Regions from separate parts of the Streptomyces sp. NPDC047880 genome, predicted to be linked through region 3. Evidence: riboswitches for the same ligand, from Rfam matches in the RefSeq annotation. Region 3 holds a riboswitch; each other region holds the start of a gene.

The links. A riboswitch is a leader RNA that binds a small molecule or an ion and turns the genes downstream of it on or off. The one in region 3 is predicted to bind thiamine pyrophosphate.
Region 1: it holds a riboswitch for thiamine pyrophosphate, as region 3 does, so the genes downstream of both, thiC (phosphomethylpyrimidine synthase ThiC) here and thiO (glycine oxidase ThiO) in region 3, are expected to answer to the same signal.
Region 2: it holds a riboswitch for thiamine pyrophosphate, as region 3 does, so the genes downstream of both, AB0937_RS11795 (thiamine ABC transporter substrate-binding protein) here and thiO (glycine oxidase ThiO) in region 3, are expected to answer to the same signal.

What each region holds. Positions count from the first base shown of each region.
Region 1 is NZ_JBEZOK010000024.1:126,785-134,331, forward strand. It holds gene AB0937_RS29870 (lactococcin 972 family bacteriocin) at 366-578, shown strand; gene thiC (phosphomethylpyrimidine synthase ThiC) at 1,493-3,295, opposite strand; TPP riboswitch at 3,288-3,477, opposite strand; gene AB0937_RS29880 (YibE/F family protein) at 3,721-5,328, shown strand; gene AB0937_RS29885 (SsgA family sporulation/cell division regulator) at 5,474-5,908, opposite strand; gene AB0937_RS29890 (IclR family transcriptional regulator C-terminal domain-containing protein) at 6,006-6,740, opposite strand; gene AB0937_RS29895 (DUF5326 family protein) at 7,062-7,274, opposite strand; gene AB0937_RS29900 (cupin domain-containing protein) at 7,440-7,547, opposite strand, start outside.
Region 2 is NZ_JBEZOK010000006.1:88,946-99,367, reverse strand. It holds gene rpsB (30S ribosomal protein S2) at 1-228, shown strand, start outside; gene tsf (translation elongation factor Ts) at 405-1,241, shown strand; gene pyrH (UMP kinase) at 1,426-2,184, shown strand; gene frr (ribosome recycling factor) at 2,347-2,904, shown strand; gene AB0937_RS11820 (phosphatidate cytidylyltransferase) at 2,904-4,031, shown strand; gene AB0937_RS11815 (SRPBCC family protein) at 4,173-4,622, shown strand; gene AB0937_RS11810 (hypothetical protein) at 4,728-4,916, opposite strand; gene AB0937_RS11805 (hypothetical protein) at 5,118-5,435, shown strand; gene rlmN (23S rRNA (adenine(2503)-C(2))-methyltransferase RlmN) at 5,560-6,666, shown strand; TPP riboswitch at 6,720-6,826, shown strand; gene AB0937_RS11795 (thiamine ABC transporter substrate-binding protein) at 6,921-7,985, shown strand; gene AB0937_RS11790 (iron ABC transporter permease) at 8,024-9,625, shown strand; gene AB0937_RS11785 (ABC transporter ATP-binding protein) at 9,626-10,422, shown strand, end outside.
Region 3 is NZ_JBEZOK010000002.1:388,890-399,311, reverse strand. It holds gene AB0937_RS05710 (class II 3-deoxy-7-phosphoheptulonate synthase) at 1-556, shown strand, start outside; gene AB0937_RS05705 (bacterioferritin-associated ferredoxin) at 722-955, shown strand; gene bfr (bacterioferritin) at 983-1,459, opposite strand; gene AB0937_RS05695 (sulfite oxidase-like oxidoreductase) at 1,636-2,286, shown strand; gene AB0937_RS05690 (deoxyribonuclease IV) at 2,291-3,169, opposite strand; gene pknB (Stk1 family PASTA domain-containing Ser/Thr kinase) at 3,228-5,162, opposite strand; gene AB0937_RS05680 (thiazole synthase) at 5,275-6,072, opposite strand; gene thiS (sulfur carrier protein ThiS) at 6,075-6,275, opposite strand; gene thiO (glycine oxidase ThiO) at 6,272-7,456, opposite strand; TPP riboswitch at 7,454-7,565, opposite strand; gene AB0937_RS05665 (hypothetical protein) at 7,618-7,968, shown strand; gene AB0937_RS05660 (FAD-dependent oxidoreductase) at 8,001-9,242, shown strand; gene AB0937_RS05655 (Rv2175c family DNA-binding protein) at 9,353-9,718, shown strand; gene thiE (thiamine phosphate synthase) at 10,141-10,422, shown strand, end outside.

The DNA of each region.
Region 1 (7,547 bases), on a different contig from region 3:
ACCACTACGAGGAAGTGGCACTAACCATTGAGTGGGTATGCAAATCTCACACATCCATCGTCGGCACTTTTCGGTCAAGCGCTTTAGCGTCTCTTTACCAGGATGTGCGGATTGAGGGAAGATCCATCCGCAGCCCCCGCGACGGGGGCATCACGGGAGGGGAATCACATGAAGGCATCCGGTAGGTCCATAGCTTTTGCTATTGCGGGTGGCTTCCTGGCTGCGGGCACCCTTGCCAGCCCGGCCACTGCGGACAGCGCCCAGGAGCCGACCGCTGGCGCGGTCACCGTCACTGCCCACACCAGGGGTGACGGCACCTCACGGCTGGCTCCACGGGGGGCATCCGGCCGAAGACCGTCCTCGAAATTGGTGGCGGAACTTGGAGCTACGGGAAGGACCTCACCACCGATTGCCAGTACTGCTACTCCAATTACTATCACCCCAAGGTGATGCATGGGTCGACTGTGGAGCTGGCCGGGGGGTCGAACAAGGCCGTGGTGGCCAAGGGCAAGTGGTCTTACGCCAATATGACCGCGGGCGCAGCGTACACGTGCAAGACCTACTACGCTAAGTACTAGTTCCGTCCGCTCCCGGCGGCCACCGCCGGGAGCGGATTTTCTCAGCGTGAGAAATTGCCACAGAGTAGGGTCATGAGAATCCCACAATTTACGCCTTGTCGCATCGCTCCTGTTGCGACAGTTCTCGTGGCAGGTGCGCTCCTCGGCGCTGTCGGCCCATTCGCGAGCAAATTCGACAACCCGGTCTGCCAGGCCGTAGGCGTCGTATTTTCTGTGGGATGGTCGTGGGCATGCTTCGCCTTCCTGGTCGGTTACTCCCGGCGGTCAAGAATCGAGGCATCATTGCTGGCGTCCTCGGCATTGGCAGTAGGCGTAGCCGTATATTACCTTTTCAAGTTTCTGAGCCCCGCGGTTCCGGCCGGGGGACACGTCATCTCTGGTGCGGGTGATGGCCTCTCCTCCAGGGCCGTGTTCTGGGGGGTAGCGGCTTTCGCCTTCGGTGCGCCCGTTGGACTCCTGGGGAGTATGGCCAGAACGCCCGGCATCGGCGGTCTAGGGTTCCGCCTGTTTGTCCCGTTGATCGCCTTCTTTGAGGCCTCCCAGCGGCTGGCAGCAGAGGTGGGCGACTCGCAGGGCCGAGTCGCCGAAATAGTGTGGGCTTCGGTTCGCGTGCTCTCGGCCGTGGCCGTCGTGCTTCTCGTGGGTCATACAGTGTGGAGCTGGTGGCATGGCCGGGGTGCGCGGCAGCCCGCCCCAGCGAAGCGCCTCTGAGGCCTCACCGGTACACAGGCCGGGCAGCCGGTCAACGGCGACGCCCGTCAGACCTCCGCCCACGCCAAACCAGTCAGGGCAGCGCTGCACATGCGGCCAGTGGTACATGGGTGTCAGCGCGGGCCGGAACCAAGCTGCGGTCCGGCCCGTCGCTTCGCAGTAGTCGTACTTCCCGCGAGTCGTTGACTCCCGGCGCTTCAGGCTCAGTCGGCGATCGGCAGGTACACCCGGTTACCCGCCTCGGCGAACTCCTTCGACTTCTGGAGCATCCCCTCAGCGATCTCCTCGGACGAGGCTCCCTCAGCCGCCACACCACCGAACCGCTCTGTGATGCTTTGGCTAATCTTCATGCTGCAGAACTTGGGACCGCACATCGAGCAGAAGTGAGCCGTCTTGGCCGGCTCTGCGGGCAGGGTCTCGTCGTGGAACTCCCGTGCCGTGTCCGGGTCGAGGGCCAGGTTGAACTGGTCCTCCCACCGGAACTCGAAACGGGCGTCGGACAACGCGTCGTCCCACTCCTGCGCACCGGGGTGCCCCTTGGCGAGGTCCGCCGCGTGAGCGGCGATCTTGTAGGTGATGACGCCGGTCTTGACGTCGTCGCGGTTCGGCAGGCCCAGGTGCTCCTTGGGCGTGACGTAGCACAGCATCGCCGTGCCCCACCAGGCGATCATCGCGGCGCCGATGCCGGAGGTGATGTGGTCGTACGCCGGTGCGACGTCCGTGGTCAGCGGGCCGAGCGTATAGAACGGAGCTTCATCGCAGATCTCCTGCTGAAGGTCGATGTTCTCCTTGATCTTGTGCATCGGGACGTGGCCCGGGCCCTCGATCATGGTCTGAACGTTGAAACGCTTCGCGATCCGGTTGAGTTCCCCGAGCGTGCGCAGCTCCGCGAACTGCGCCTCGTCGTTGGCGTCCGCGATCGAGCCGGGCCTGAGGCCGTCCCCCAGCGAGTACGTGACGTCGTAGGCGGCGAGGATCTCGCACAGCTCCTCGAAGTTCTCGTACAGGAACGACTCCTTGTGGTGCGCGAGGCACCAGGCGGCCATGATCGAGCCGCCGCGGGAGACGATGCCGGTCTTGCGGTTCGCCGTCAGCGGCACGTGCGGAAGGCGCACCCCCGCGTGGACCGTCATGTAGTCCACGCCCTGTTCGGCCTGCTCGATGACCGTGTCCTTGTAGATCTCCCAGGTCAGCTCCTCGGCCCGGCCGTCGACCTTCTCCAGCGCCTGGTAGAGCGGCACGGTGCCGATGGGCACGGGGGAGTTGCGCAGCACCCATTCACGCGTGGTGTGGATGTTGCGGCCCGTGGACAGGTCCATGACCGTGTCGGCGCCCCATCGGGTCGCCCAGGTCATCTTCTCGACCTCCTCCTCGATGGAGGACGTCACCGCCGAGTTGCCGATGTTGGCGTTGACCTTCACCAGGAACCGCTTGCCGATGATCATCGGCTCGATCTCCGGGTGATTGACGTTGGCCGGCAGCACGGCCCGGCCTGCGGCGATCTCGTCGCGAACCACCTCGGGCGAGACGTTCTCCCGGATGGCCACGTACTCCATCTCGGGTGTGATCTCGCCGCGTCGGGCGTACGCGAGCTGGGTGACCGCCTGGCCGTTCCTGCCGCGTCGCGGCTGGCGGGGCCGGCCGGGGAAGACCGCGTCCAGGTTGCGGAGACCGCCACGGGGCGAGGTGTGCTTGATGCCGTCGTCCTCGGGACGGACGGGGCGGCCCGCGTACTCCTCGGTGTCGCCGCGGGCGATGATCCAGTTTTCGCGCAGCGGCGACAGGCCCCTGCGGACGTCGGTGTCGACGAGTGGATCGGTGTAAGGGCCCGACGTGTCGTACAGCGTGACCGACTGGCCGTTGGTGAGGTGCACCTGACGAACCGGCACGCGCAGGTCGGGGCGGGTGCCCTCGATGTACGCCTTGTGCCAGCCGATGGACTTCCCGGCCTCCTCGGACGTCTCGTCCTGAACGGAGGCAGGCGTGCGTGCGTCCTTGTTGGTCATGAGACCTACTCCCTACGCCGGCATTACCCGGTAACAGGTTCGGCGGTCGACGCAGCCGTTTCCGTCCGGCGATGTTTCGTGTGAAACATCACTCGACTCCGACGATGTTTCATGTGAAACATCGCTGGGACGGAGGTCAGCGCCCTCTCAGCCCGGTGCTCCGAGCTCCCGCGTGTACAAAAGGTGCCCCCACGCTAGCGGCAATTCTGGCGCGGTGAACAGAGGGCCCCCCTCGTTCTTGCGATGATCGGGCGGTGACCACGACGCAGCGTCCCTCCTACCCATCGCCCGAGCCGCCCCGCGGATCCGGCGCCGGAAACGGCCATGGCCGTGGTGACGGCGCTGGTGAGGGCCATGATTTCGCCGCCGGCGCCGGACAGGGACCGGCCGGGCCACAGCGGCCGGGCAGACCACAGGGGCCGGGCATGACGCAGGACCCGGTCAGGGGTCGAGGGACGGGCAGGCCGCAGGCCCCGGCCCCGAGGCGGGGCCCCGAGTTCGAGTACGGGCAGGACGCGGGCTTCGGTTCCCCGAACAGCGGTGAGTACGGGCAAGGAGCCGGTCACGGCCCCGCCGCCGGGCACGGCCCGGGACCCTCCGGAGGCGGCGGTCACGGCCACGTCGGTGGCGGTGGACAGGGCCACGGGCACGGTCACGGCGGAGACGGTGGAGACGGCGGACAGGGCCACGGTCACGGCGGAGACGGCAGCCACGGGCACGGTCCCGGTGCGGGTGGCGGGCACGGGCACTCCCACAGTCACGGCCCGGCCACGCCGGTATCCCTGCATCTGCGCAAGGTCATCGCGGCGATCCTGATCCCGTTCGCTGCCGCCGTGCTGGTGGGTCTCGCCGTGCTGTGGCCGGGCGGCGCCCCGGCGCACGAACGCACCGGCGTCGGCTTCGACCGGCAGACGCAGGACGCCACCGTCACCAAGGTGGTCGAGGTGAGCTGCAAGGAAGCCGGCGCTTCGGGCGTTCCGCCCACCGGCGACACCTCCACCGCCGAGGGCTCCTCGGCGGTGCAGCAGGAGAAGGGCACCTGCAAGCGGGCGACGATCCGGGTCGACGGCGGCGACGACAAGGGCCGTACGTTCACCGAGATCGTCCAGCCGGACCAGTCCCGCCAGCTGCACGAGGGCCAGGAGGTCGTGGTCGCCTACGAGCCCTCGGCCCCGAAGGACCTGCAGTACTCGGTCACCGACATCAACCGCCGTCTGCCGTTGACCGTGCTCGCGGGCATCTTCGCCATCGCCGTGGTGGTCGTCGGGCGGATGCGGGGCGTCATGGCACTGGTCGCGCTGGCCATCAGCTTCATGGTGCTGAACTTCTTCATCCTGCCCGCGATCCTTCAGGGCTCCAACCCGCTGGTCGTGGCGGTGGTCGGCGCGAGCGCCATCATGCTCATCGCGCTGTACCTGTGTCACGGCCTGTCCGCCCGGACGTCAGTGGCGGTGCTCGGCACGCTCATCTCACTGCTGCTGATCGGCATCCTCGGCTCGGTGTTCATCGACTGGGCGGCCCTGACCGGCAATACCGACGACAACACCGGGCTGATCCACGGCCTCTACCCGACGATCGACATGAGCGGCCTGCTGCTGGCCGGCGTCATCATCGGCTCGCTCGGCGTGCTCGACGACGTCACGGTCACGCAGACCTCGGCGGTCTGGGAGCTGCACGAGGCCAACCCGTCGATGGGCTGGCGAGGGCTCTACCGCGCGGGCATCCGGATCGGCCGCGACCACATCGCCTCGGTCGTCAACACACTCGTCCTCGCCTACGCGGGTGCCGCACTGCCCCTGCTGCTGCTGTTCTCCATCGCGCAGTCCAGTGTGGGGACGGTCGCCAACAGCGAGCTGGTCGCGGAGGAGATCGTGCGTACGCTGGTCGGTTCGATCGGCCTGGTGGCCTCGGTGCCGGTCACCACCGCCCTGGCGGCGCTGGTGGTCTCGGCCGACCGTCCCGGCGCGGAGCCCGCCCCGGAGACCGCCGCGGTCCCGGCACGCGGAGGGAGGGGCCGGCGCCGCAAGCGCTGACGCCCGCGAGTTCAGGACGCCCCGCCACGCGGCGGAAAGCCGAACCGAGGAAGGCCGAACCGAGGGCGATCGCAGGAAGAAGCGTTCCTGCTCAGCTCGGCGGCACCCGGTGAAGCGTTACTCCACCGTGCCGCCGGTCCATGTCTCAGCCGGCGCCCTGCTCGGCGAGGATGCGGTCCAGGGCCTCGTCGAGGTGCGCGTCGAAGTCGGCGAGCGAGCCCTCCTGGCCCAGCGGCACCAGCTTGTCCGTACGGTCGAGGAAAGCGACGAGCGGTGCCGTCGAAGACCGGAACAACGCCTGGTCGCTGCCCACCTGAAGCCGGATCAACACCTCGCCCAACGCGTCGGGTTCGACGGGCGTGACACGCACATCGCCCTCCCCGCACGGCCGGCCGACCCCATCGATCAGCAACTCCCGCCCGAAAGCCCACGTCACCGGGGCGTCACCGGGCAAGTGGAACGTCAGCCGTACGGCATAGGGATCACTGGACTCATAGCGCAGCTCCACCGGAATGCGGAAGGAGAGCTCCTCGGACACGAGAAAGCTCATCATGACCTCTGCTTGTACGGACTCGCGCATCGATAACCCCGTCAATCGCCGTTACTGGCCGGGAACGAACCTCTGATACTTGGTGAATCTTGCTGAACGTACACACCAGATCACAAGGAGTGAGTTTTCACATACTGATAGAGAGCGCGAGCGAGCCGAGCAGGCGCCCGATCTCGACCTGCAACTGACGGGCCGCGGGCAGCAGCCGCTCGGCCTGGTGTGCGGGGAGTGAAATGGCCATCGTCGCGGCCGCGCTCCCGAGGGTGAGGGGAAGCGCGGCGCAGACCGTGCCCAAGGCGTACTCCTGGCGCTCGGTCACCGGCTCCAACCGCCGGATCCGCTCCAGGCGTCTCAGCAGGCTGTGGTCGTCGCGCACCGTGTAGGGCGTGAGCGGCTGCACCGGATAGCGGTCGAGGTGGTCGCGGCGGGCGTCCTCGTCCAGCTGGGACAGCAGGCATTGTCCGACGGCGTGCGCGTGCCCCGTCTCCCGGAAGTCGGCCCACTCCTCGACAGCCGGGTTGACCGGGGTGTCGGAGACACACATGACCTCGATCTCACCCTCGCGGTAGACCGCGTAGTACACGGGCACGCCCAGGGCGTCCCGGCAGTGCGCGAGCGCGTCGGCGATCGTGCTGCGACGTTTCTGCCGCGCCCCGCTGCTGCCCAGCCGCTCGGCCGCCGCACCGAGGAAGAACAGGCCCTTGTCCCGGCGCAGATAACCCTCGTGCACGAGGGTGCGCAGCAGGTGGTACGTCGTGGGCAGCGCCAGCCCGGTCTCACGGGCCAGTTGCTTGGCCGGGGCACCGTATTCGTGCGCTGCGACGGTCTCCAGCAGGCGCATGGCGCGCTGGACCGATCCGATGAGGGTCGGCGGAGGGGGTGGCGCCGGGGGTGGCGGTGGCCCGGAGGGCGTGGCCGAGCGGGGTTGCGCGGGGACGGTGCGGAGGTGAACGGGTGCGGTGTCAGCCGGGACCAAGGGACTCTCCCGAAACGCGAGGGGGCACACCGTGCGGGGGGACACGGGTGGGGGTGAATGCCGCTCGCGGGGAGGTCCCCGCGTCGAGTTCCGGACTCTATTCGCCTGCCACCGCGTGCAGACCGCCCCGCCGGGAAACTTCCCTCGCCCGAGGGAACCGGTGATGGCCGGAGTAACCCTGCTACCCCCACCGGTTTCCCACGGGTCTCACCAGTCGCTGCGCGACGTGGAGCTCGATGTGAACTTGCGTACGACGTAGATCAGTCCGCCGACCAGTGCCACGAAGACCAGCACCTTGAAGAGCAGTCCGATGACGAAGCCGACCACGCTGGCGATCAGCCCGCCGAACACGACCAGGGCGATGACCGGCACCGCGATCCACTTCACCCACCACGGCAGTCCCGTGAAGATCTCTCGCATCGCCCTCGTCCTTACCTCTCCGCCCGTCCGAGTGCCGGGTCCTGTCGGTCCTGCCGGATCTCTGATGTCCTGCACTCGATGCTAGGTCCGGGAGGGTGCCGGACGGAGGCTCCGCATCCCTTGTCCTCCCCTGACCGGACCCCTAGGGAACCCCGAGACGCTTCGTCACCCCTCGGGCGGAGAGAAGACCACCATCACCCGCAGGTCCTCGGTGATGTGGTGGAACTTGTGGGCGACACCCGCCGGCACGTAGACCACGCTGCCACGCGCCAC
Region 2 (10,422 bases), on a different contig from region 3:
ATCGCCCGCAGCGGTGTCGCCACCGAGGGCAAGGGCGAGAAGGCCGCGGGCGAGCCGCTGGCCGAGTGGGAGCGCGACCTGCTCGAGGGCGAGAAGAAGGCCGACGAGGCCGCCCCCGCCGCCGAGGCCGCCCCCGCCGCCGAGGCTGCTCCGGCCGCCGAGGCCCCCGCCGCCGAGGCCGAGAAGCCGGCCGAGGGCGACAAGCCGGCCGAGGCCGAGCAGGCCTGACCCGTCAGTCCCGTGGTGACGGCGGGAGCGGTACTGCTTACACCAGCGCCCTCGGCGCGGTGAAGTCCGCTCCCGCCGTTCACCCGTAGGTCAGCGGAAGGACAGCGCGCTCCTGCTCCATGGAGCGCATCCGCAGATCTTCGATCTTCCAGACTTCGAGAGAGATTCACAGACTCATGGCGAACTACACCGCCGCCGACGTCAAGAAGCTCCGTGAGCTCACGGGCGCCGGCATGATGGACTGCAAGAAGGCGCTGGACGAGGCCGAGGGCAACGTCGAGAAGGCCGTCGAGGCGCTCCGCATCAAGGGCCAGAAGGGCGTCGCCAAGCGCGAGGGCCGCTCCGCCGAGAACGGCGCCGTGGTCTCGATCATCGCCGACGACAACTCCTCCGGCGTCATCGTCGAGCTGAAGTGCGAGACGGACTTCGTCGCCAAGGGCGAGAAGTTCCAGGCCGTCGCCAACCAGATCGCCCAGCACGTCGCCAAGACCTCCCCGGCCGACCTCGAGGCCCTGCTCGCCTCCGAGATCGAGGACGGCAAGACCGTCCAGGCGTTCGTCGACGAGGCCAACGCCAACCTGGGCGAGAAGATCGTCCTGGACCGCTTCGCGCAGTTCGCCGACGGTTACGTGACGGCGTACATGCACCGCACGATGCCCGACCTGCCCCCGCAGATCGGTGTCCTCGTCGAGCTGGACAAGCCGAACGCGGAGCTCGCCAAGGGTGTCGCCCAGCACATCGCCGCCTTCGCGCCGAAGTACCTCTCCAAGGAGGACGTGCCGGCCGAGGTCGTCGAGTCCGAGCGCCGCGTCGCCGAGGAGACCACCCGCGCCGAGGGCAAGCCCGAGGCCGCCCTGCCGAAGATCGTCGAGGGTCGCCTCAACGGCTTCTTCAAGGACGCCACGCTGCTGGGCCAGCCGTACGCGCTCGACAACAAGAAGTCCGTCCAGAAGATCCTGGACGAGGCCGGTGTCACCCTGAAGCGCTTCACGCGCATCAAGGTCGGCATCTGAGTCCGTACCGCGCTCGACGCCCGACCCCTATAGGGTCGAGAGCAGTCGTCCGCGTACGCCGCCACATCAGTGGCGGACGACAGCAGATCTGACGAGGAGGCCATTGCCGTATGGGATGCGAAACACGCCCCACCGGCAATGGCCTTCTTGGTATGTGCAACACGTGAAAGAGGCGGGATCCCCCATGACCACCAAGGCCCAGAAGAGCGACGACGGCAAAGTGAGCGGCCGGTTTCTGCTGAAGCTGTCCGGAGAGGCCTTCTCCGGTGGCGGCGGCCTGGGCGTCGACCCCGACGTGGTGCACAAGATCGCCCGCGAGATCGCGGCCGTCGTGCGTGACGGCGCCCAGATCGCGGTCGTCATCGGCGGCGGCAACTTCTTCCGCGGTGCCGAACTCCAGCAGCGCGGCATGGACCGGGCCCGCTCCGACTACATGGGCATGCTCGGCACGGTCATGAACTGCCTCGCCCTCCAGGACTTCCTGGAGAAGGTGGGCGTGGACTGCCGGGTGCAGACCGCCATCACCATGGGCCAGGTCGCCGAGCCGTACATCCCGCTGCGCGCCGTACGGCACCTGGAGAAGGGCCGCGTGGTCATCTTCGGCGCCGGTATGGGCATGCCGTACTTCTCCACCGACACCACCGCCGCGCAGCGCGCCCTGGAGATCGACGCCGAGGCGCTGCTGATGGGCAAGAACGGCGTGGACGGGGTCTACGACTCGGACCCCAAGACCAACCCGGACGCGGTGAAGTTCGACCACCTCGGCTACGGCGAGGTCATCACGCGCGATCTGAAGGTCGCCGACGCCACGGCCGTGACCCTGTGCCGCGACAACAAGCTCCCGATCGTGGTCTTCGAGCTGCTGGCGGAGGGCAACATCGGGCGCGCCGTCAAGGGTGAGAAGATCGGCACGCTGGTGGGGGACCCCGGCAGCCGGGACTGAGACCCGAGAACAACCCCGTCCGGGGGACGGACGGGACGGAGCCGGGCCGGGGGATGGACAATGTCCCGCCGGTCGGGAACCGTGCAGGAAGAAGACGCGACGCAGCCGGCCGCCGCCCCACATGGAACCGCAGCCGGGCCTACTCACACGCAGGAGCAAGTGGTGATCGAAGAGACCCTCCTCGAGGCCGAGGAGAAGATGGAGAAGGCCGTCGTGGTCGCCAAGGAGGACTTCGCCGCGATCCGCACCGGCCGTGCGCACCCGGCGATGTTCAACAAGATCGTGGCCGAGTACTACGGCGCGCCGACGCCGATCAACCAGCTGGCCTCGTTCTCCGTGCCCGAGCCGCGCATGGCCGTGGTGACCCCGTTCGACAAGACCGCGCTGCGCAACATCGAGCAGGCGATCCGCGACTCCGACCTGGGCGTCAACCCGAGCAACGACGGCAACATCATCCGTGTGGTGTTCCCCGAGCTCACCGAGGAGCGCCGCCGCGAGTACATCAAGGTCGCCAAGGGCAAGGGCGAGGACGCGAAGATCTCGATCCGCTCCGTACGCCGCAAGGCCAAGGAAGCCATCGACAAGCTGATCAAGGACGGCGAGGTCGGCGAGGACGAGGGCCGCCGTGCGGAGAAGGAGCTCGACGACACCACCGCGAAGTACGTCGCGCAGGTGGACGAGCTCCTGAAGCACAAGGAAGCGGAGCTGCTCGAGGTCTGATGAACGACTCTTCCTGGGGGGCGCCGCCACAGGCCGGCTACTGGGAGCCCACCGACCATGGGCATGGTCACGGGCAGGTCCAGGGCACGGGCCACGGGCACGTCCAGGGGGCCGCTCCGGCGGGTCCCGCATACGATGCGTATGAAGCGCCTCAGACTCGCCCCATGCCCATCGTGCCCGACGTGACCGAATTCGGCGGAAACCAGGATGACGACCGGGGGGCTGCTCGGCTGAGCGGCGCCCCGGTCCGAAACGACACGAATCCGGAGCCCATGCCCGACGCCTCGCAGCCGGCACCCAAGCCGCCGAAGAAGAGCGCGGGTCGCGACCTGAGTGCCGCGATAGGGGTCGGCGTCGGGCTCGGTGCGGTGATCGTCGCGTCGCTGTTCGTCGTCAAGGCCGTGTTCGTCGGCGTCGTCGCGGTGGCCGTGGTGGTGGGCCTGTGGGAGCTGACGAAGCGGCTGGAGGAACGCAAGGGCATCCGGGCGCCGCTCGTACCGCTCGCACTCGGCGGTGCCGCGATGGTCGTCGCCGGGTACGTCCGGGGCGCCGAGGGCGCGTGGGTGGCGATGGCGCTCACGGCACTGGCCGTGCTCGTCTGGCGCATGACCGAACCGCCCGAGAACTACCTCAGGGACGTCACGGCCGGCGTCTTCGCGGCGTTCTACGTGCCGTTCCTGGCGACTTTCGTCGCGATGATGCTGACCGCGGACGACGGGCCGGAGCGGGTGCTCACCTTCCTGCTGCTGACGGTCGTCAGCGACACCGGTGCCTACGCCGTCGGCTGGCGGTTCGGCCGGCACAAGCTCGCCCCGCGCATCAGCCCCGGCAAGACCCGTGAGGGTCTGCTCGGCGCGGTGTCCTTCGCCATGGTCGCGGGGGCGCTGTGCATGCAGTTCCTCATCGACGGCGGTGCCTGGTGGCAGGGGCTGGTGCTGGGTCTCGCGGTCGCCGTCACCGCCACGCTGGGCGACCTCGGCGAGTCCATGATCAAGCGGGACCTCGGCATCAAGGACATGGGCACGCTGCTGCCGGGACACGGCGGCATCATGGACCGGCTCGACTCGTTGCTGCCCACGGCTCCCGTGGTGTGGCTGCTGTTCGTGCTGTTCGTCGGATCCGGCTGAGAAGTCCGGCTTCGCGAGGGAGCCCCCGCCCGACCGGGCGGGGGCTCCCTCGCGTCCCGGGCTCGTCCCGGACATGTTCCCGGGGCGCAGCCGGAGGCCTGAAGTGGGACGATGCAGATGTACCTCCCAAAGGAGGCCATCATGGCCATCATCCGAGAGAGCATCGTCGTCGACTGCCGTCCCGAGGAGGTCTACCAGTACGTCATGGACGCCGACCACATGCCGGAATGGCAGCTGAGCGCCGTGTCCGCGGAGCGCCTGGACGAGGGGCCCGTCGGCATCGGCAGCAAGGTCCGGGTGACTCGGCACGTCGGCCGCCGCGTCATGCCGATGACCATGGAGGTCACCGAGTACGACCCGCCGCACAGCTGGGGCATGCGGGGTGTGGACGGTCCCGTCCGGGCGCAGGTGCACGGCGAGGTCGAGCCCTACGACGAGGGCCGGCGCTCACACGTCACGATCGACATCGACTTCGAGGGCCACGGCATGGGGAAGGTCCTGGTCCCGCTCGTCGTACGCCCCCAGGTCCGCAAGGAACTCCCACGCAACGAGCAGCTCCTCAAGGACCGGTTGGAGCACACGGCCGAGTAGCGGATTCGTCCCCTCCTCCCAGGGGCTCGGCGCAGCGCTGCCGGTGGAGTCCGCCGGCCGGGGCCCACCCTCGGCCGGGCCGTGTGTACCGGTGCGGCGGGACGTCTAGTCGTCCCCGTCGCTCCGCTGCGAGCGGGAACTCCGGCTCGCACTGCGGGCCAGTCCACTGCCGAGCAGCGTCGCTCTGGCCACGCCCCGTGCCCAGCGCGGGGCGTCACCGCGAGCGGCCCAGAACACGCAGACGCAGCCGCCGATGACGAGCAGGACGACGACGGACAATATGAGCACGAGCATGCTCGACCCCCGCTTCTTGTGATGGTCCGGCCCGTCCTGTCAGGCGGACTCCCCAGGACCACGGCCGCGCAGCCACGCTCGCAGGAGCGGCCGGCGCGTCATCCGACGTCCCCTGGGACGGGTGGCCGGTAAGCCTACGCCAGCCGCACCTCAGGACACTTGCCCGCATCCTCTGGGCGCTTGCTTCGTCATGATCTGACGATGGACGAGTACGGGTGGGCCGAAAGCCCTGGAATGCCGGCCGCGGAGGCTGTGCGGGCGGGCTGGGTGGCGACCGTCGCGGCCGTGCCTGTAGGGGCCCGGCTCACCGGAGTGGCCATCGGGCGCCGGCCTTTCGGTGTTTTCGTGCGGATGGAAGGCGTGCCGGACGCCATAGCGCTGGCGGAGATCACGCGCATGCCGCTGGGCATGGAACTTCCGGCCCTCGGGGCCTTGGTCAGCGGTGAGGTCTACTGGCACGACGACCGCAACCACCAGGTCAGGGTCCGGCTGGACGAGTGGCAGGGAGCAGACGGGTGATCGAACGGGGCCGTCCCCGAGTCGTCCGAGGCCGACCAGCGGCGACGGGTGCCAACCACCGGTGACCGCCCCCACCCCACTCCGGCCCTGGCCTCCGCAGTTGATCTGCGACACTGGTACGGCCATGCCTAAGCCCGGAGAACTTACTTTCGTCGCCCCCCGCGGAGCCAAGAAGCCGCCGCGGCATCTTGCCGATCTCACTCCTGCCGAGCGCAAGGAGGCCGTCGCGGCCGTCGGGGAGAAGCCGTTTCGTGCCAAGCAGCTCTCGCAGCACTACTTCGCGCGGTACGCGCACGATCCGGAGCAGTGGACGGACATTCCGGCCGGTGCCCGGGGCAAGCTCAGAGAAGCGCTGCTGCCCGAGCTGATGACCGTCGTGCGGCATCTGTCGACCGACCAGGGCACCACCCGCAAGACGCTGTGGCGGCTGTTCGACGGGACGCTCGTCGAGTCCGTGCTGATGCGCTACCCGGACCGGGTGACCATGTGCATCAGCTCGCAGGCCGGCTGCGGGATGAACTGCCCGTTCTGTGCGACCGGGCAGGCCGGACTGGACCGGAATCTGTCCACCGCCGAGATCGTGCACCAGATCGTCGACGGCATGCGGGCCCTGCGGGACGGGGAGGTCCCCGGCGGACCTGCCCGGCTCAGCAACATCGTCTTCATGGGCATGGGCGAGCCCCTCGCGAACTACAACCGGGTCATCGGCTCCATCCGGCGGCTCACCGACCCCGAGCCCGACGGCCTCGGCCTGTCCCAGCGGGGCATCACCGTCTCGACGGTCGGCCTCGTCCCGGCCATCCACCGATTCGCCGACGAGGGCTTCAAGTGCCGGCTGGCGATCTCCCTGCACGCCCCCGACGACGAGCTGCGCGACACCCTCGTACCGGTGAACACCCGGTGGAAGGTGCGCGAGGTGCTGGACGCCGGGTTCGAGTACAGCGCCAAGTCCGGGCGCCGGCTGTCCATCGAGTACGCGCTGATCCGGGACATCAACGACCAGGCCTGGCGCGGTGACCGGCTCGGGCGGCTGCTCAAGGGCAAGCCCGTGCACGTCAACCTCATCCCGCTGAACCCGACGCCCGGGTCGAAGTGGACCGCCTCGCGGCCCGAGGACGAGAAGGCGTTCGTGGAGGCCATCGCCGCCCATGGTGTGCCGGTGACGATCCGGGACACCCGTGGTCAGGAGATCGACGGGGCGTGTGGCCAGCTCGCCGCCACCGAACGGTAGTCTGACTGTCGTCAGTACAGCTTCACAACCAGCACCTTCACATCCACACCTGCATATTCCGACAGGGGAGCGCCACAGCGCTGAGAGTGCGGCACACGGCCGCAGACCCTCCGAACCTGGCCCAGGTCATTCTGGGTAGGGAGATCGGTCACCACTCGAGCTGTTGCGCCCTGCCCGGGACCCGGAGTCCCGGGCAGGGCCGCGTCTTCTCCTGGTCCTCCAGGAGGAATCCAGTGAGCAACAACAAGAAGCGGATGACGGCGGCGGTCGTCGGGCTCGGCCTGGTCGGCACGCTCGCCGCCTGCGGGTCGTCCGACGGCGGTCAGGGGTCCGGGGACCCCAAGACCGTGACCCTCGTCAGCCACGACTCGTGGGCCGCGTCCGAGGACGTCATCGCGGCCTTCGAGAAGCAGTCCGGCTACAAGGTGAACGTCCTGAAGGACGGCGACGCCGGCCAGGCCGTGAACAAGGCCATCCTGACCAAGGACAACCCGCAGGGCGACGTCTTCTTCGGCGTCGACAACACCCTGCTGTCCCGCGCCCTCGACAACGGCCTGTTCCAGTCGTACGAGGCGAAGGGCTCCGAGCGGGTCGAGGCCGAGTACCGGGTCGACCAGGACAAGCACCGGGTCACGCCCATCGACACCGGCGACATCTGCGTCAACTACGACAAGAAGTACTTCGCCGATCACAAGCTCGAGCCGCCTCGGAGCTTCGACGATCTCGTCAAGCCGCAGTACAAGAACCTGCTCGTCACCGAGAACGCCTCCGCCTCCTCGCCCGGGCTCGGCTTCCTGCTCGGCACCGCCGCCGAGTACGGCGACGGGGGCTGGGAGGGCTACTGGAAGAAGCTCAAGGCCAACGGCGTGAAGGTCGTCGACGGCTGGGAGCAGGCCTACAACCAGGAGTTCTCCGGTTCGTCCAGTGGCCGGAAGGCCAAGGGGGACCGGCCGCTCGTCGTGTCGTACGCCTCCTCGCCGCCCGCCGAGGTCGTCTACGCCGAACCGAAGCCGAGCACGGCCCCGACCGGCGTCGCCGAGGGCACCTGCTTCCGGCAGGTCGAGTACGCGGGGCTGCTCGCCAACGCCAAGAACTCCAAGGGCGGCAAGGCCTTCCTCGACTTCCTCGTCAGCAGGAAGTTCCAGGAGGACATGCCGCTCAACATGTTCGTGTACCCGGTGACCGAGGGCGCCCAGGTTCCGCCGGAGTTCGTGAAGTACGGGCCGCAGGCGAAGGACCCCGAGACCATGGACCCGGCGAAGATCGCCGACCACCGCGACCAGTGGGTCAAGTCGTGGACCTCACTCGTACTGAAGTAGCCCGCAGGAGGCGCGGGAGCGCGGCGCGGCTCGGTCTGCTGGCCCTGCCCGTCGTGTTCTTCGCCGTCTTCTTCGCCTACCCCGTCGCCGCGATCGTCGCGCGCGGTCTGAAGGCCGACGGGGTCTGGCACCTCGGGCGGATCGGGGAGGTACTGGGGCAGTCCGACGTCCGGCACGTCCTGTGGTTCACCACCTGGCAGGCGCTGGTCTCCACCGCGCTCACCCTGCTCGTCGCGCTCCCCGGCGCCTACGTCTTCGCACGGTTCGACTTCCCCGGCAAACAGGTCCTGCGGGCGGTCGTGACCGTCCCGTTCGTGCTGCCGACGGTCGTCGTCGGTACGGCGTTCCTGGCTCTCGTCGGGCGGGGTGGGCTGCTCGACGAGCTGTGGGGCGTACGGCTGGACACCACCGTGTGGGCGATCCTGCTCGCGCACGTCTTCTTCAACTACGCGGTCGTCGTCAGGACCGTCGGCGGGCTCTGGGCGCAGCTCGACCCGCGGCAGGAGGAGGCCGCGCGGATGCTCGGGGCGTCCCCGCTGCGGGCCTGGCGGCGGGTCACGCTGCCCGCCCTCGCCCCGGCCGTGGCCGCCGCCGCGCTCATGGTCTTCCTGTTCACCTTCACCTCCTTCGGTGTCGTGCAGATCCTCGGCGGGCCCACCTTCTCCACCCTGGAGGTGGAGATCTACCGGCAGACGTCGGAGATCTTCGACCTGTCCACGGCGGCCGTGCTGACGCTCATCCAGTTCGTCGCGGTGGGCGCGATCCTCGCCGTGCACGCCTGGACCGTGCGGCGGCGGGAGACCGCGCTGCGGCTGGTGGACGCGTCCGTGACCGCGCGCCGGCCGCGCGGCGCGGGGCAGTGGGCGCTGCTCGGCGGGGTGCTCGTCACCGTCGCCCTGCTGCTCGTGCTGCCCCTGGCCGTGCTGGTGCAGCGGTCCCTGGACGCCTCGGACTTCGGTTACTACCGGGCACTGACCAGGCAGGACGGGGGAGTGTTCCTGGTCCCGCCGATCGAGGCGATCGGCAACTCCCTGTCGTACGCCGTCGCCGCCACGCTCATCGCCGTGCTGATCGGCGGGCTCGCCGCGGCCGCGCTGACCCGCCGGGACGCCGGGCGGTTCGTGCGCGGCTTCGACGCGCTGCTGATGCTGCCGCTCGGGGTGTCCGCGGTGACGGTCGGTTTCGGGTTCCTGATCTCCCTCGACGAGCCGCCGCTGGACCTCAGGTCTTCCTGGATCCTGGTGCCGCTCGCGCAGGCCCTGGTCGGGGTGCCGTTCGTGGTGCGGATCATGCTGCCCGTGCTGCGGGCGGTGGACGCGCGGCTGCGGGAGGCGGCCGCGGTGCTCGGGGCCTCGCCCTGGCGGGTGTGGCGGGAGGTGGATCTGCCGATGGTGCGGCGGGCGCTGCTGATCGCGGCCGGGTTCGCCTTCGCCGTGTCCCTCGGGGAGTTCGGCGCGACGGTGTTCATCGCACGGCCCGACCGGCCGACCCTGCCAGTGGCCGTGGCCCGGTTGCTCGGTCGGCCCGGGGACCTCAACTACGGCCAGGCGATGGCCCTTTCGACGATGCTGATGGTGGTGTGCGCGGTGGCCCTGCTGGTGCTGGAGAGGCTGCGGACGGACCGGACCGGGGAGTTCTAGATGCTGCTGAGCCTGGAGGGTGCGACGGTCCGTTTCGGCGGGCGTGCCGTGCTGGACGCCGTCGATCTGGGGGTCGCCGAGCACGAGATCGTGTGCGTGCTCGGGCCGAGCGGCAGCGGAAAGTCGACCCTGCTGCGGGCGGTTGCCGGGCTGCAGCCGCTCGACGCCGGTCGGGTGGTGCTCGACGGGCGTGACCAGGCGGGGGTGCCCGCGCACCGGCGGGGCGTCGGGCTGATGTTCCAGGACCATCAGCTGTTCCCGCAGCGGGACGTGGGCGGCAACGTGGCGTTCGGGCTGCGGATGCGCGGCGAGCCGAAGCCGCAACGGGCCGAACGCATGCAGGAGTTGCTGGACCTCGTGGGGCTGCCGGGCGCGGGTGGCAGGGCCGTCGCCGCGCTGTCCGGCGGGGAGCAGCAGCGGGTGGCGCTGGCCCGGGCCCTCGCACCGAGCCCCCGGCTGCTGATGCTGGACGAGCCGCTGGGGCAGCTCGACCGGTCGCTGCGGGAGCGGCTGGTCGTCGAACTGAAGGAGTTGTTCGGCCGGTTGGGTACGACCGTGCTCGCCGTGACGCACGACCAGGGGGAGGCCTTCGCGCTGGCCGACCGGGTCGTGGTGATGCGGGACGGGCGGATCGCCCAGTCCGGCACGCCCCTCGAGGTGTGGCAGCGGCCCGCCGACGCCTTCGTCGCGCGTTTCCTCGGCTTCGAGAACGTGGCCGAGGCGACCGTCGGGGCGGAGGCGGCGGACACGCCTTGGGGCAAGGTTCCGGTGCCGGAGGGCGCTCCGCAGGGCACCCG
Region 3 (10,422 bases):
GTGGATCGGTGAGCGCACCCGGCAGCTGGACCACGCGCACATCGAGTTCGCCTCGAAGATCCGCAACCCGATCGGCATCAAGCTGGGTCCGACGACGACGGCCGAGGACGCGCTGCAGTACATCGAGCGCCTCGACCCCGAGCGTGAGCCGGGCCGGCTGACCTTCATCGTCCGCATGGGCGCCGACAAGGTCCGCGACAAGCTCCCCGAGCTGGTGGAGAAGGTCACCGCCTCGGGCGCGACCGTGGCCTGGGTGACGGACCCGATGCACGGCAACACCTTCGAGGCGGCCTCCGGGCACAAGACCCGCCGCTTCGACGACGTGCTCGACGAGGTCAAGGGGTTCTTCGAGGTCCACAAGGCCCTCGGCACCCACCCGGGCGGCATCCATGTGGAGCTCACCGGCGACGACGTCACGGAATGCGTGGGCGGCGGCGACGAGATCTTCGTCGACGACCTGCACCAGCGCTACGAGACGGCCTGCGACCCCCGGCTCAACCGCAGCCAGTCGCTCGACCTGGCGTTCCTCGTGGCCGAGATGTACAGGGACCAGTGATGTACAGGGGCCAGTGACGGGTCCGCCTGTTACCGGGGCAAGGACTGGGGCGCGGATCACACGATCCGCGCCCCGCTCCACTTTTGTGCTCCGGACCCGACGGGTAAGGTTAGGTTAGCCTCACCGATCAACGGGGACGGCAGCACAGATCAACCCCGTCGGGAGGTGAACCGCGTGTACGTCTGCAGTTGCTTCGGGATCACCGAGCAGCAGGTCAAGCAGCACGCGGACGGCGGTGCCTGCACTCCCCGCCAGATCGCCTCCGCCTGCAAGGCGGGTACGGACTGCGGCTCCTGTGTGCGCCGTATCCAGGCGATCCTCGGCAGGGGTTCCTGCCCGCGCCGCGATCTGGCCGACCGCGGTGAGCCGGTCCTCGCGGAACTGGACGACGCCGCCTGACGGCAGCCGGGACTCTGCGGACACGACCTAGCTCGGCTGCTCGATCTGCTGCGCGATGTACAGCGCCTCGCCGAGCTTCTCGATCAGGTCCAGCTGTGTGTCCAGGTAGTCGATGTGGTGCTCCTCGTCCGCGAGGATGTCCTCGAAGAGGTTCGCGGACGTGATGTCGCCCTTGGTGCGCATCACCTCGATCCCGCGCTTGAGCCGGTCGATCGCCTCGACCTCGACCTGCCGGTCCGCCTGGAACATCTCGGTGACCGTCTGGCCGACACGTACGTGGAAGAGGCGCTGGTAGTTCGGCAGGCCGTCCAGCATGAGGATGCGCTCGGTGATCCTGTCCGCGTGCTTCATCTCGTCGATGGATTCTTCACGCGTGTACTTGGCGAGTTTGGTCCAGCCGTTGTTGTCCTGGATCCGGTAGTGCAGCCAGTACTGGTTGATCGCCGTCAGCTCGCCGGTCAACTGCTCGTTGAGGAATTCGAGGACCTCGGGGTCGCCCTGCATCGCAGAGGCTCCTTCCGCGCGGGGGGAACTGGCAGGTTGCGCCGCATGATTCCACTGGCGGAGAAGATCGTCCAGTAAGTGTTCACTTAGTAAGTAAGGGCATGCTTAGTCCATTTTGTGCAGCTCTGGGATGGCCTCGGTCAGGGGCACCACCCCGGGTCTGTCAGGATGGAGTCATGGGTCAGCCGCTGGAACACGAATCGGGAGAAGGGCGCGATCCAGCAGGAGCGACGCAGCCGGAGCTGCCCCCGGGACAGCGGTTGCAACGCGGCTGGCCGGTCACGCACTACGGGCCCGTGCCCAAGTTCCGGCCCGAGCGCTGGGAGTTCCGCGTCTTCGGCGCCACCGCCGACGGCGGCAAGCACTGCTGGAGCCACGAGGAGTTCACGGCCCTGCCGCACACCACCGTCGTGGCCGACCTGCACTGCGTCACGAAGTTCAGCATGCTGGGCGCCGAGTGGGGCGGCATCCCCGCGCGCACGCTGCTGGACCTCGCACCGCCCGCTGACGATGTCACCCATGTGATGGTGTGGGCCGAGTACGGATTCAGCTCCAACCTCCGGCTGTCCGACTTCGCCGACGAACGTGTCCTGTTCGCCACCCACAAGGACGGCGAACTGCTCACCGCCGAGCACGGCTTCCCGCTGCGCCTGATCGTCCCTCACCTCTACGCCTGGAAAGGACCGAAGTGGGTCCGCGGCGTGGAGTACATGACCGCCGACCGGCGGGGTTTCTGGGAGGAGCGCGGCTACCACAACATCGGCGACCCCTGGCGGGAACAGCGCTACTCCTACCAGGAGGAGCCCGGGGACGGCCCCGACCTCTGAGGCGTCAGCCGTCGCGCAGCTTCTTCAGCCGTTCCACGTCGGCCGCGTGCCCCTGCTTACCGCCCGGCGTCTCGATGATCAGCGGCACGCCCGCGGTCGCGGGGTGCGTCATCAGCGCCCGGAACGGGTCCTCACCGATGTGGCCGACGCCGATGTTCTCGTGCCGGTCCTTGTGCGCGCCCACCACGTCCTTGGAGTCGTTGGCGTGGATCAGCTTCAGCCGGCCCTCGCCGACCGTGTCCACCAGCAGGTCCAGCGTCTGGTGCATACCGCTCGGGCCGGTCAGGTCGTGCCCGGCGGCGTAGATGTGGCAGGTGTCCAGGCACACGCCCAGCATCGGATGGGCGTCCAGCGCCTCGAAGTACGGGCCGAAGTCCCACGTCCGCGAGCACAGCGAGGCGCCCTGGCCCGCCGTCGACTCCAGCAGCAGGAACGGGTCGTCGTCATGGGTCAGCTCGTCCAGCAGCGGCAGCAGGTGCTCCCGTACCTGCTTCAGCGCCACCGACCGCTCCCGGCCGCCGGTCGCGCTGCCGGTGTGCACGACCACGCCCAGCGCCCCGATCTCCCGCCCGCGCCGCAGGGAGTGCCGCAGCGACTCCACCGACCGCTCCACGGTCGCCTCGGTGTGCGAACCGAAGTTGATCAGATAGGGGGCGTGCACGTACGCCGGGATCGACCCGTCCGCGCACGCCGCGCGGAACGCCTCGTCCTGCTTCGGGTTCCCGGTCGGTGTGGCCCAGCCCCGCGGGTTGGCGACGAAGACCTGGACGGCCTCCGCCTCCAGATCACGGGCGTACGACAGACCGACGGAGTGGAGCCCACCGGCGACGGGGACGTGGCCGCCCACCGGGTTGCGGGAGGGGCCGGACAGCTGACTGTTCACCCGTTCAGGGTGTCATGCGTCCGGCCCTGCCCCGTCCACGGGCTCCCGCCCGCCGTCGTCACCTGATCTTGATGGTGATCGTGGAGCCCTTGGGCGCGGTCTGACCGCCCTCGACGGACTGGCTCTTGACCTCGTCGCCGAAGATGCCGAGCAGGCCGCGGTCCTCGTCGACCTCGAACCCGGCGCCCTCCAGCGCCTGCCTGGCGTCGTCGACGCTGTCACCGACCACGTCCGGGACCTCGATCATCTCGGGACCCTTCGACAGCGTCAGCGTCACCGTGTCGCCCTCGGCCGCGGTGCCGGACGCCGGTGTCTGCCGGACCACCTGGCCCTTGTCGTACTCGGAGGAGTTGACCCGCTCGGTGGCGATCTTCACCTTGAGGCCGGCCTCCGTCAGCTCGGTCCGCGCGTCGGCCTCGTCGGAGCCGGTGACGTCGGGGATGTCGATGGGGGCGCCCTTGCTGACGACCAGCTCGACGGCCGTGCCCGCGCGCACCTTCGTGCCGTCGGCCGGGCGCGCGGAGACCACCGAGCCGCGCGGTACGTCTTCGCTGAACCGCCGGGTGACCATGCCCGGCTCCAGCCCGCCCTCCCTCAGCTGGTCCTGCGCCTTGTCCAGCTTCTGGCCGGCCAGCGCGGGCACGCGCACGGTCTCGGGACCGTCGGAGATGGTGAACGACACGGAATCGTTGACGCGGATCCGGGCGCCCGGCTCGGGGTTGGTGCTGATGATCGTGCCGCGCTTGACGGTGTCGCTGTGGGCGTGGCTGACCTTGCCGACCTCCAGACCCGCGTCCTGCAGCCGGTCCTCGGCCTCGTCCTGGGTCTTCGCCAGCAGCGGCGGGACCTTGGTGAACTGGCCGGAGTTGATGTACCAGACGCCGGCGCCGAGGCCGAGCACGAGCAGGACGGCGACGACGATCGCCGCCGGGCCGCGCCGGATGCCCGGGCGGCGCCGGGACGGCGGGGGCGGCGGCGGGGACGCGAAGCGGCTGGTGCGGTTGAGGGCGGGCCCGGAAGCGTCGTCCTCCCCGTCGGCCGGCAGCGGGCGCGGCGTCGTCAGGGCGCGCGGGATCACGGTCGTCCGGTCGTCGCCGTTGTCGTGGTCCACCGCGAGCGCCTGGGGCGGCACCGCGTCCAGCTGGTCCTCGTCCAGCCGGGCGCGCCCGTCCCGGACCTGCGCGAGCAGCGCCACCGCGTCGTGCGGGCGCACGGCCGGGGTGCGGGCCGTCGCCGAGGCCACCATCGCGTCCAGCTCGTACGCCATACCGGGCACGGTCGCCGACGGCGGGGGCACGTCCTCGTGCAGGTGCTTGTAGAGGATCACGGCGGGGGAGTCCCCGTCGTGCGGCTTGTCGCCGGTCAGCATCTCGTACAGCATCACGCCGCACGCGTACACGTCGACGCGGGGATCGGCGGTGCCGTTCTCTATCTGCTCCGGGGCGAGGTACGAGACCGTGCCGAGCACGGTGCCGGTGGTGTTCGTCACCGTGTCGACGGCCCGGACGAGCCCGAAGTCGGCGACCTTCACCCGGCCGTCGTCCCCGATCAGGACGTTCTCGGGCTTCATGTCGCGGTGCACGAACCCGGCGCGGTGCGCCGCGCCCAGTGCGGCCAGCACCGGCTCCAGGATGTCCAGGGCGGCCCGCGGCTGCAGGGCCCCGCGCTCGCGCAGCACGTCCCGCAGGGTGCAGCCCGCGACGTACTCCATCGCCAGGTACACGTACGAGCCGTCGGTGCCCTGGTCGAAGACCTGCACCACATTCGGATGGGCCAGCCGGGCCACGGACTTCGCCTCGCGGATGAACCGCTCGACGAACGAGGCGTCGACCGCGAGCGAGGGGTGCATCACCTTGAGCGCGAGGACCCGGTCGAGCCGGGTGTCCACGGCCCGGTAGACCGTGGCCATCCCGCCGACCGCGATCCGCGCGTCGATGCGATACCGGCCGTCGAGCACCTGCCCGACCAAGGGGTCCTGAAGGGTCGTGTCCACGCAGGCGAGTGTACGAGCCACGACCGACAGCCCCGTCCCCCCGGCGGATTCCGGGGCGGGACTGCAGCCGACCTGTGACGTGTCTCCCGGGCCTTGTGACGTGCCCCCGGCCCTACCGGAAGGCGGGCCGCTCCGGATCCAGCACGGCCATGCCCTCGGCCGGCGACGACGCCTCGGCGAAATGCCGCCGGGGGATCCGCCCCGCCCGGTACGCCAGCCGCCCCGCCTCCACCGCGTGCCGCATGGCGTCGGCCATCAGCACGGGTTCCTGCGCCCGCGTCACCGCCGAGGCGAGCATCACACCCGCGCAGCCCAGCTCCATCGCCAGCGCCGCGTCCGAAGCCGTCCCGGCCCCCGCGTCCAGGATCACCGGCACGCGCGCGTGCTCCACGATCAGCTGGAAGTTGTGCGGGTTGCGGATGCCGAGCCCGGAGCCGATCGGGGAGCCGAGCGGCATGATCGCCGCGCAGCCCACGTCCTCCAGCTTCCGCGCCAGCACCGGGTCGTCGTTGGTGTACGGCAGCACCGTGAACCCGTCGTCGACGAGGGTCTCGGCCGCCTCCAGCGTCTCGATCGGGTCCGGCAGCAGCGTGCGCTCGTCGGCGATGACCTCCAGTTTGACGAGGCCGGTGCCGAGGGCCTCGCGCGCGAGGCGGGCCGTGAGGACGGCCTCGCCGGCGGTGAAGCAGCCCGCCGTGTTGGGCAGCACCCGGATGCCGAGCTTGTCCAGGACGGACAGCACCGAGCCGTGCACCGAGGCGTTCACCCGGCGCATCGCGACCGTCGTCAGCTCGGTCCCGGACGCGGCCAGCGACCGCTCCAGCACATCGAGGCTGGGCGCCCCGCCGGTGCCCATGATCAGACGGGACGTGAAGGACGTACCACCGAGGACGAACGGATCGTCGGCCATGGTCAGCCTCCTTGGACGGCGGTGAGGACTTCCACGCGGTCTCCCTCGGAAAGGGGCGTGGAGGGCCACTGGGTGCGCGGGACGACCGTTTCGTTGAGGGCGGCGGCCACGCCCGAGGGCGAGGCGGTGAGCGACCTCACGACGGTGTCGAGAGCCGTGCCGGGCCGGACGTCCCGGGGCTCCCCGTTGACGGAGATGTTCATGCGGGCTGCTCCGAGAGTGCGGTCGCGGGACTGAAGCGCTCCGGGGTGAAGGGGCGGGCCTCCTCGGGGAGTTCGCCCGTCGCCAGGACGTGGGCCAGGGCGTCGCCGGTCACGGGTGTGAGCAGGACGCCGTTGCGGTAGTGCCCGGTCGCCAGCAGCAGGCCCTCCAGACCGGTCGGGCCGAGCAGGGGCGCGTTGTCGGGGGACCCGGGCCGAAGGCCGGCCCGGGTCTCGGTGAGCGGCAGCTCGGTGATGCCCGGGACCAGCTCGTGCGCGTCCCGCAGCAGCTCGTACACGCCGCCCGCGGTCACGGTGGTGTCCCAGCCCAGCTCCTCGCTGGTGGCCCCGACGACGAGCTCGCCGCTCGCGCGCGGCACCAGGTAGACGTGGCTGCCGCGCACGACCGCGCGCACGGTCCGGCTCAGGAACGGCTGGTGCCGCTGCGGCATGGTCAGCCGCAGGACCTGCCCCTTCACCGGCCGCACGGGAGGCAGCACGTCCTGCGGGACGCCCGCGAGCCGCCCGCTGAGGCTGCCCCCGGCGAGCACCACCTGCCCGGCCGTCGCCTCCGTTCCGTCGGCCAGGACGGCGCCCGCGGCCCGGTCCCGGACGACGGCGAGCCGCTCCGCCCACGTCCGGTGGAAGACCACGCCCGTCCGCTCGCACGCGGCGACCAGCGCCCCGGCCAGCCGCCGGGGGTCGATCTGGTGATCGCCGTCGACCCGCAGCCCCCCGCGCACCCCTGGCGCGAGCATCGGCTCCAGGCGCCGGCACTCGCGCCCCGACAGCCACTGCGACTGAAGCCCCGACTGCTGCTGCAGGGCGTGCAGTTCGCGCAGGTGGGCCCGGTCGTCGGCGTCCAGCGCCACGGCGAGCGTGCCGCAGCGGCGGTAGCCGAGGTCCCGGCCGGTCAGCTCGGTGAGCTCGGCGGCGAAGTCCGGGTAGCGCCGGGCGGAGGCGAGGTTCAGGCCGAGCAGGGTCTGCTCGCCGTAGTGCAGTTCCGTGACGGCGGCCAGCATCCCGGCGGCCACCTGTGCGGCTCCGCCGCCCGGCTCGGGGTCCACGACGGCCGTGGCGAACCCGCGTTGCGCGGCCCGCCAGGCCGTGACCAGGCCGATGATCCCGCCCCCGATGACCAGGACGTCTGACGACACGGACGTGGATGTGGCCGTAGGCGACATGGGCGTCCAGCCCCTCCCTTCGCCGGCATGACCCGGATCAGGTTCGTACGGTCGGAGGCCGCCAGCCTCCCTCTCAGCCCGGTGCGTCCGGGCTCCCGCGAGTGCTTTACGTTGGCCACCCTAGCCCGATGCCCCGTCCCGCAGTAAGGGAGCCTCGTCCCATGGCCCGATCCCTCGACGGTCTCGTCCTCGCCCGGGTCGCCGACCAGGCCCCGGGCCAGGTGGGCACCCGCACCCGGTTCACCTACCACGAGCGGCAGGGCGAGATCTGGGCCGAGTACACCGGCGGCGACGTCGTACGCGGGCACCTCGTGGGTACCCGCAAAGGTGACCGGCTGGACTTCCGCTACGTCCAGCTCAAGCAGGACGGCACCACGTCCTCCGGGCACTGCGTCTCCTCGGTCGTGGAGCTGCCCGACGGGCGGGTGCGGCTGGAGGAGACCTGGGAATGGGAGTCCCAGCGGGGCAACGGCACGAGCGTTGTGGAGCAGGTCACGGCGCATGAGCACTGACTGACAGAACGTCAGGTGTCTATGGTGATCAGGTGAGCGAGCAGACGCAGGATCCAGGGTCGTCCGCGCCGCGGCGCGTCGTCGTGGCGGGTGCGGGCATGGCCGGGGTGCAGACCGCCGTCGCGCTGCGCGAACGGGGCTTCACCGGTGACGTGATCCTGATCGGCGCCGAGCCCCACCAGCCCTACGACCGGCCCCCGTTGTCCAAGGCCGTCCTGCTCGGCAAGTCCGAGGGCTCCGCCTTCGACGTCGACTTCGAAGCCCTCGGCATCGAACTGCGGCTCGGCTGCGAAGTGCTGGGCCTGCGCCCCGCCGACCACGAGCTGGACACCGAGGACGGGCCCGTGCCGTACGACGTCCTGGTCGTCGCGACGGGCGCGGAACCCGTCCGGCTGGCCGGCACCGAGGGCGTGCCGGGCGTGCATCTGCTGCGCACCCTGGACGACGCCGAGCGGCTGCGGCCCGTGCTGGCCCGCCGGCACGACATCGTGGTCGTCGGCGCGGGCTGGATCGGTGCGGAGTTCGCCACGGCCGCCCGCGAGGCGGGTTGCGCGGTGACCGTGGTGGAAGCCGCGGAACGCCCGCTCGCCGGGGCGCTGCCCGCCGAGGTCGCCGCCCCCATGGCCGGCTGGTACGCCGACGCGGGCGCGGTCCTGCGGACGCACGCGCGCGTGGAGCGCGCCGAGCCCGGTGTCGTCGTCCTCGACGACGGCTCGCGGCTGCCCGCGGGCGCGGTCGTCGTCGGCATCGGCGCCCGCCCCGCGACGGCCTGGCTGGCCGGCTCCGGGATCGCGCTGGGCACCCACGGCGAGATCGTGGCCGACGAGCACCTGCGCACGGCCGTGCCGGACGTGTACGCGGTCGGCGACTGCGCCTCCTTCCCCTCCGGGCGCTACGGCGAGCGCCTGCTGATCCACCACTGGGACAACGCGCTCCAGGGGCCGCGCACGGTCGCCGTGAACATCGTCGGCGGGGCCACCGGGGAGCCGTCGGCGGTGTACGACCCGGTGCCGTACTTCTGGTCCGAGCAGTTCGGGCGGTTCGTCCAGTACGCGGGGCACCACGCGGCCGCGGACACGACCCTGTGGCGAGGTGACCCCTCCGGTCCGGCCTGGACGGTCTGCTGGCTGCGGGGCGAGCGGCTGGTCGCGCTGCTGGCGGTGGGCCGGCCCCGGGACCTGGCGCAGGGCCGCCGTCTGATCGAGTCGGGCACCCCGATGAATCCGGTGCTGCTGGCGGATCCGGCCAGGCCCATGAAGGCGGCGGCGGCGTAGGCGGCCCCGCCCGGGGGAGGGCCGCGGTGCGGTGCCGCGGGGACCGGCGCGTCCGCCCAGGTGGACCGCCCGGCTTCCGACTGTCAGTGGCAAATGGCAGGCTGGTTTCCGTGACCGAGATTGACGCAAAGATCGATGCTCTCGTCCCCGCCTGGCTCACCCTCCCCGACATCGCCGAACAGCTCGGCGTCGAGGTGACGCGTGTGCGGCAGCTGGTCAAGGACGGCCAGCTCATCGCCGTACGCCGAGGTGAGAACCGCGCACTGCACGTCCCCGCCGACTTCATCGACGGGGACAAGGTCGTCAAGGGCCTGTCCGGGACCCTGACGCTGCTGCGGGACGACGGCTTCACGGACGAAGAGATGCTGGAGTGGCTCTTCACACCGGACCCCAGCCTGCCTGGCACCCCCGCGCAGGCGCTCAGCGAGAATCGCGGCACGGAGGTGAAGCGCCGCGCCCAGGCGCTCGCGGTCTGACCCGGCCGCGACCGGACAACCGTCCGGCTCCGCACGCGCGGGGCCGGACCTGAACAACCGCCCGACGTGGGGCCGTGGCCCGTGGGGCCACGGCCCGGGGGCGCCTCGTGCCCGTGCGGGCTCCGGACCTCCGGGGCGGTGACCCGCGGCCGGGCTGCGGACCCTTCCGGCCGAGCGGCGGATCCGTGCAGGGCGGTGGCCCGCGCGTCCGGGTTGCGGGCCGTTCCGGGCGGACCGGCGGATCCGTGCAGGGCGGTGGCCCGCGCCCGGGCTGCGGACCGTCCCGGGCGGAACCGGTGCATCGGGGCCGGGCCGGGGGCAGGCGTAAGGTGCCCGGGGCGCTCGCGGCCGGACCGGGGTATTCCCGCGCCGCACGACGCCCACGCGGACACCCGTACGCCACGACACCCAGGGGGACACGTATGACCGGCACCGCCGCCACCGCACGGGCCCAGCTCGCCGACGCCCGGGTCTACCTCTGCACCGACGCGCGCAAGCGGCAGGGCGACCTGCCGGAGTTCCTCGACGCCGTGCTGGCCGGCGGGGTCGACATCGTGCAGCTGCGGGACAAGGGCATGGAGGCCGGTGAGGAACTGGAGCACCTGGCCGTCCTCGCCGAGGCCTGCGCCCGGCACGGCAAGCTCCTGGCGGTCAACGACCGTGCGGACGTCGCCCACGCCGCCGGCTCCGACGTGCTGCACCTC